Regions from separate parts of the Pseudomonas sp. MM213 genome, predicted to be linked through region 2. Evidence: riboswitches for the same ligand, from Rfam matches in the RefSeq annotation. Region 2 holds a riboswitch; the other holds the start of a gene.
What was found. A riboswitch is a leader RNA that binds a small molecule or an ion and turns the genes downstream of it on or off. The one in region 2 is predicted to bind cobalamin.

Region 1: linked by a shared signal. The riboswitch ahead of cobO (cob(I)yrinic acid a,c-diamide adenosyltransferase) and the one ahead of cobW (cobalamin biosynthesis protein CobW) in region 2 are both predicted to bind cobalamin.

The regions. Positions count from the first base shown of each region.
Region 1 is NZ_CP081943.1:6,519,937-6,523,336, reverse strand. Features, by position in the region: gene K5R88_RS29725 (cobyrinate a,c-diamide synthase) at 1-777, opposite strand, end outside; gene cobO (cob(I)yrinic acid a,c-diamide adenosyltransferase) at 774-1,385, opposite strand; cobalamin riboswitch at 1,467-1,701, opposite strand; gene K5R88_RS29715 (hypothetical protein) at 1,856-2,440, shown strand; gene K5R88_RS29710 (PQQ-dependent sugar dehydrogenase) at 2,509-3,400, shown strand, end outside.
Region 2 is NZ_CP081943.1:825,911-829,310, forward strand. Features, by position in the region: gene K5R88_RS03890 (cobalamin biosynthesis protein) at 1-389, opposite strand, end outside; gene K5R88_RS03895 (CbtA family protein) at 386-1,090, opposite strand; gene K5R88_RS03900 (CbtB domain-containing protein) at 1,102-1,296, opposite strand; cobalamin riboswitch at 1,417-1,644, opposite strand; cobalamin riboswitch at 1,823-2,034, shown strand; gene cobW (cobalamin biosynthesis protein CobW) at 2,131-3,198, shown strand; partial or broken gene cobN (cobaltochelatase subunit CobN) at 3,202-3,400, shown strand, end outside.

The DNA.
Region 1 (3,400 bases), 1.1 Mb from region 2:
CAAATCCAGGCTCGCACCGTAGGTGAAAGCGAACGCCTCATCACGGGCCACGGCGATTCGGACACCGGCCAGCAACGGCTCGGCGGCGATCACTTCTGGAGCGGCGAATTCCACAGGCGGTGGCAGCGTAACGTCGCAGCTGTTGGCCAGCGATTCGGCCGCCGCGTCGAGGCGCAGGTCGAGGTCATTCAGCTCGCTGGCTTGCACCAGACCAAGATGCCGACTCGGCAGCTCGATCCCGGTTTCCCGGGACAACGCGCCGTACCAGCGCAAGCCTTCGGTCAGGCTGCCTTCGAGCAATTGCGCATGGCGCAAGGTGCCCACGCGGTTGGCCAGCACGCCGGCGAACGGCAAGTCCGGCTGATACTTCGCCAGCCCCAGCGCCAGCGCACCAAAGGTCTGCGCCATCGCCGTGCCGTCGATCACCCCGAGCACCGGCACACCAAAGTGCCGCGCCAGATCGGCGCTGGACGGCGTGCCGTCGAACAGGCCCATGACACCTTCGATCAGGATCAGGTCCGCTTCACCGGCGGCTTCCCACAACAGTCGACGACTTTCCTGCTCGCCGACCATCCACATGTCCAGTTGATACACCGGCGCACCGCTGGCGCGCTCGAGAATCATCGGGTCGAGAAAGTCCGGGCCGCATTTGAACACGCGCACCTTGCGTCCCTGATTGCGATGCAAACGGGCCAGCGCGGCGGTGACGGTGGTCTTGCCCTGACCGGAGGCCGGCGCGGCAATCAAGACCGCCGGGCAATGACGTGGTTGATTCACAGCTCGACGCCTTTTTGCGCTTTGATCCCGGCCTGGAAAGCGTGTTTGATGACGCCCATTTCAGTGACAGTGTCAGCCAGCTCGATCATTTCCGGCTTGGCGCCGCGACCCGTGACGACCACGTGTTGCATCGGCGGACGCGCCTGCAAGTCGCTGAGCACCTGATCGAGGTCAAGGTAGCCGTGCTTGAGGGCGATGTTCAGTTCATCGAGCACCACCAGGCCAATCGACGGATCGCGCAACAGTTCGCGGGACACTTCCCACGCGGCTTCGGCGGCGGCGATGTCACGCTGGCGGTCCTGGGTTTCCCAGGTAAAGCCCTCGCCCATCACATGAAAACGCACCTGCTCCGGGAAGCGTCGGAAGAACAACTCTTCGCCCGTGCTGCTGCGCCCCTTGATGAACTGCACCACGCCGCACTGCATGCCGTGGCCCATCGAGCGGGCGAGCATGCCGAAAGCCGAGCTGCTTTTGCCCTTGCCGTTACCGGTCAGCACCAGCAGCAGGCCGCATTCATTCGGGGAGTTGGCGATGCGTTCGTCGATCACGGCTTTTTTGCGCAGCATACGCGCCAGATGGCGTTCGTCACGATCGGGAGTATCAGTCATGGGGGAGCTCTCCGTTGAGGCTGGATAACGGCGGGCAGGCACAAGAATAGACGGCAAGAAGCCTGGCATCGCCCACCGTGATGCCGCTGAATGGATCAGGCCGGTCTCCGGGCTCATGAGCGGCGTTTCGCCTGACTGCGCGCCTTCCCATATCGACATTCGACACAGTGGCTCAAGGCGCAGCCTTCACTCATTTACCGTTGCGGGGGCAGCGCCGGGATCGTGACTGTTCATGAATTGAACGAGCGCACTCACCGGCTTCCCTGTTTCACTCTGTCGACCGACGCCACAGAGCACCTGAAACAAGCCGCGAAGGTTAGAGGGTTGGGGGTGGAGCGTCAATTAAAGCCGGGAGACCGTCGGGCGAATAACTGCCGTCGATCAATAAAATGACGCCAATCTTGTGCCACACTCCTAGCAGTGATATCAAAGCGCCACAACCTGACAACACAATAACAAGGGTGAGCCACATGCAAGGCATGACCATCAGCAATCCGAAGCTGGAATTCCTGCGCCCGGTGCTGGAGCGCTGGTTTGACTGTATCGACCGCTACAACGCGGTGCGCGGCGATAACGACACGCCTTACTGGTACGACGAAAAAGCCAACCTCGGCTTGCTCTCGGCTGCCGCGTGGATGGCGGAAATGGTCACGCTGCAGAACACACCCACCCGCAAACAAAACGAGGAAGGCGAACGCAACGCCCGCGCCGACCTGTTCATCGCCAGCAGCGAAGAACGCGCCTTCCTCCAGACCACCCAGCGTTGGCCACGGGTCAACAGCTTGAACCTGACGCAGGCCCTGGCCGATATCACCAGCGACGCCAAGCGCATCAGCTACGCCAGCGACCTGAAACTCGGCTGCCTGTTCGTCGCCCCGCAAAAGGCCCAGCACGGCGCCACGCCGGAAGAACTTCAGGACATGGTCGACGACCTGCAAAAGGAACACAGCTGCGCGGTCGCCTGGTATTTCCCCTACGCCTACCGCAAGTTGCGCAACGAAGCGGGCAACTATCATCCCGGCATCGCCGTACTGTTCAAGGAAGCCCGCGGCTGACCGGTTGAACCATCGCGGGTTTGCACTTCTCTATTGATCAGGTCACTGCATTTATAGGGAAGATCAGCATGCACAAGCCCCGGCTCGTTCTCGTCATCGCCCTCACAGGAGGGCTCGCTGCCTGCAGCGAGACCTCCACCCTGCAAGTCTCCGACGGCACCGGCCCGTCCCCTCGACTGCCAGAACCGAACAAGACCCTGATCCCGACAGTGAACATCGCCCCGGCAATCGGCTGGCCGGACGGCGCGAAACCCACGGTGGCAGCGGGTACGCAAGTGGCGGCATTTGCTGAAAACCTCGATCACCCGCGTTGGCTCTACGTGCTGCCGAACGGCGACGTGCTCGTCGCCGAAACCAATGCGCCGCCCAAACCCGATGATGGCAAAGGCGTTAGAGGCTGGGTCATGAAGAAAGCCATGGGCCGCGCCGGTGCCGGCGTCCCGAGCCCGAACCGCATCACGTTGCTGCGCGACAAAGACCACGACGGCATCGCCGAAACTCGCACGGTGTTCCTGGAAAACCTCAATTCGCCCTTCGGCATGACCCTGGTCGGCAACGACCTGTATGTCGCCGACACGGACCGCTTGCTGCGATTTCACTACCAGGACGGCGCCACGACCATCAAGTCGCCGCCGATCAAAGTGGTTGATCTGCCGGGCGGCACGCTGAATCACCACTGGACCAAAAACGTGATCGCCAGCAAGGACGGCAGCAAGCTGTACGTCACGGTGGGCTCCAACAGCAACGTCGCCGAAAACGGCATGGATCAGGAAGAAGGTCGCGCGGCGATCTGGGAAGTGGATCGCGCCACCGGCAAGCATCGAATTTTCGCCTCGGGCCTGCGCAATCCCAACGGCATGGCCTGGGAACCGCGGAGCGGCGCGTTGTGGACGGCGGTCAACGAGCGGGATGAAATCGGCAGCGACCTGGTGCCGGACTACATCACCTCGGTCAAGGACG
Region 2 (3,400 bases):
GTCGCCTGGGCATATTTTTGTCGGGAAATCAGCAGTTTTGCCGGCGCCTGGGCCAGTTGTTCTGCAAGGGCGAGGGCGGCGCTTTCTGCTACGCCGTAGCAGCCGGTGCGCTCAAAAGCGATTTCCGAACGGTGGCTGAGTTGCGGTTGATAACCGGCCAGTTCTTCACTGCTGAAGTACGTCAGCGGCAATTCGAGTTGTGCGGCAAGCTCGATCAGGCCCGGTTCGTCGCGCTTCTGGTCGATGCTGGCCAACGCCGTGATCTGCTGAAGTCCGATTTGATGCGCCTGTAATGCCTGATCGAGTAACGCCCGAAGCGTGCTGACGGGGCAGCCGCGCTGGCAGCCCAGGCCGACCACTAACGTCGGCGCTGTGCTGGTGTCGCTCATGCGTGGTATTGACCATCGCTTTTGCGGCGGAACAACCAGGCGCTGATCAGGCCCAGGGCCAGCCAGAATCCGAGGTTGGTCAGCTGCGAAGCGATTTTGAATTGCGTTTCCAGGGCTTGCGGCGCGAGCATCGAGTGCACTTCCGGTTGTGGTGCACCGATCACGTGAGGGACGGCGAGAATCGCCACGCCCAGGATCTTCATCAGCCAGTGGCGGCTGAAAGCGATCAGCGCGATGCCAACGGCGGTGGACGCTGCAGTTCCGATCCACCAGATTTGCCGTTGTGCCAGGTCAGCTGCTGCCGTGCCCGGCAGTTCCGGCGGCAGGCCGAGGGTCGGTGCCAGTACAAACGTCGCGTAACCGGCCAGGCCCCAGAGCAAGCCCTGCGAGGTTTTGGTCGGCGAGCGCAGCGTGTAGAGGCCCGCGAGCATCAGGGCGAAACCGACAGCCACTACCAGGTTGCCGCCAGTCGTCGACAGCACGCGCTGCCAGCCGTCTTCCGGCTCCCAGGCTTCTGCATCGTGGGTGTGAGCGGCGGTACCGGCGGCGTGTTCATGAACTTCAACAGCGGCCGGCTCGGATTTTTCGTAAGTCTCGGCCTGCAGAATCAGCGGAGCGACCCAGAAGCTTTGCAGCAGAGTCAGCAACAGGGCGGCCAGCAGCCCTGTGAAACCTGCGGTTTGCGCAATACGCTTGATCATGTCGACAGGTCTCAATGGCACGGGAAGGCGGAGCTGTGACGGGTATCGTGCGCAGCGTTGTGCACCGCTTCGATGTGCGAGAAACCGGCGAAATACACCAGGCACGCGCCTAGGATCGACGCGCAGACGGCGGCGGTCAGGCGTTGAGCCAGGGTGGTCGTGGTGGTGCTGGTGGATGTGTGGCCGGTGCTGCTGATGATCGACATGGCGCTTCCCTCTGGTCTGTCAGCGGGTGAATAGAGCGCATGGAAGACCCCTGCGAATCGGGCTCGCAGAGATTCAAACAGCGCCCGCCCACCGCGGGTTTGTTATTCAGTGAACGTAATCGTCACTTTGTGTTGCGGGCCGGTCTCCGGGCTCACGAGGGGCTTTGGCGTCAGCCGAAACCTGCAAGCGTCACCTTCCCATGCCGAACTGCTGGCACAGTGGATCTGACGCTTCGCTCGCTTACCGTTGCGGGGGCAGCACCGGACTGACATGGCTTTGAGTAAAGCACATGAATCACCGGTTTCCCGTTTCACCCTGTGAAGGGCACCCGTAACAAGGTGTGTAGGAGAGCATGGGCGGGGGTTGGGCGTCAATTGGCAAGGGTTCTCAACTCGGAACCGAGGTGGATTCTTCGCGGGCAAGCCTCGCTCCTACAGGGGATCGCATTTCTCTGTAGGAGCGAGGCTTGCCCGCGAAGGGGCCGGTACGGGCGCCACAAGACATTGACCCGCCCCCACACCATGCGTAGCCTTGCGCATTCGAGGTTCTTCGGCGTTTGCCGGAGCTAAGAAGGGAACGCGGTCGATGCCGCGGCTGCCCCCGCAACTGTGAACGGTGATGTTCGCTGCCACGCCACTGCAAACCTGTCCAACGGGTTCGCGGAAAGGCGCAGCCAACGCCAGTCTCGCGACAGGCACACCGTCAGCCAGGAGACCTGCCTCGACACGAATTCTCACTACAACCGGGCGGGGTGATCCGGTGGCGAACTCTTCCGCGCGCCTGTCGCTGCGGTCGTCGTCCCGCATGCCCGCCACCTTGCCAAAGGGCATCCGATGAAAACACTGGCCAAACTCCCCGTCACCATCGTTACCGGCTTCCTCGGCTCGGGCAAAACCACCTTGCTGCGGCACATGCTCGATAACGCGCAGGGCCGCCGCATCGCGGTGATCGTCAACGAGTTCGGCGAGCTGGGCATCGACGGCGAAATCCTCAAGCAGTGCTCCATCGGTTGCACCGAAGAAGAAGCCAACGGCCGCGTCTACGAACTGGCCAACGGCTGCCTGTGCTGCACCGTCCAGGAAGAATTTTTCCCGGTGATGCGTGAACTGGTGGCCCGTCGCGGCGACCTCGATCACATTCTGATCGAAACGTCGGGCCTGGCCCTGCCAAAACCTTTGGTCCAGGCCTTCCAGTGGCCGGAAATCCGCAGCGCCTGCACCGTTGACGCGGTGATCACCGTGGTCGACAGCCCGGCCGTGGCGGCCGGCACGTTCGCCGCGTTCCCGGACCAAGTGGATGCCCAGCGCAAACTCGACCCGAACCTGGACCACGAATCGCCGCTGCACGAGCTGTTCGCCGACCAACTGGCCAGCGCCGACCTGGTGATTCTCAACAAGGCCGACCTGATCAGCGCCGAAGACCTGGCCCGCGTACGCCTGGAAGTCGCCGAAGAACTGCCGCCCGCCGTCAAAGTCATCGAAGCCAGCAGCGGTCGCCTGCCACTGGACGTGCTGATCGGTCTCGGCGCCGGCTCCGAAGAACACATCGACAGCCGTCATAGCCACCACGATCATCACCACGACGGCGATGACCATGACGACCACGATCACGACGCGTTCGACTCCATTTCCATCGAACTGCCACAAGCCGACGAAAGCCTGTTGATGGACGCGCTGACGCAATTGGTGGTCAAGCACGGCATCCTGCGGGTCAAGGGTTTCGCGGCGATCCCGAACAAGCCGATGCGTCTGTTGATCCAGGGCGTGGGCACGCGTTTCGACAAGCATTTCGACCGTCAGTGGGGCGCCGACGAAGCGCGCACCACGCGTCTGGTGCTGATCGGCCAGGCGCTCGACGCCGCGCAACTCGAAGCGCAATTGCGCGCCGCGCTCAGCGTTTAACCCATGCACCTGCTCAGGACCCAGCCCGGCGGTTTCGTCTCGGATGACAACATTGCCGACCTTGGACAAACCCCTGCCGAGCTGGTGATCCTGTGCAGCGGCGATTCCAGCCTCGCGCTGCTCGCCGAAGCCGCGCAACAGTTGCCGGACGATTACCCGAGCGTGCGTCTGGCCAACCCGATGCAGGTGCAGAACCACGCCT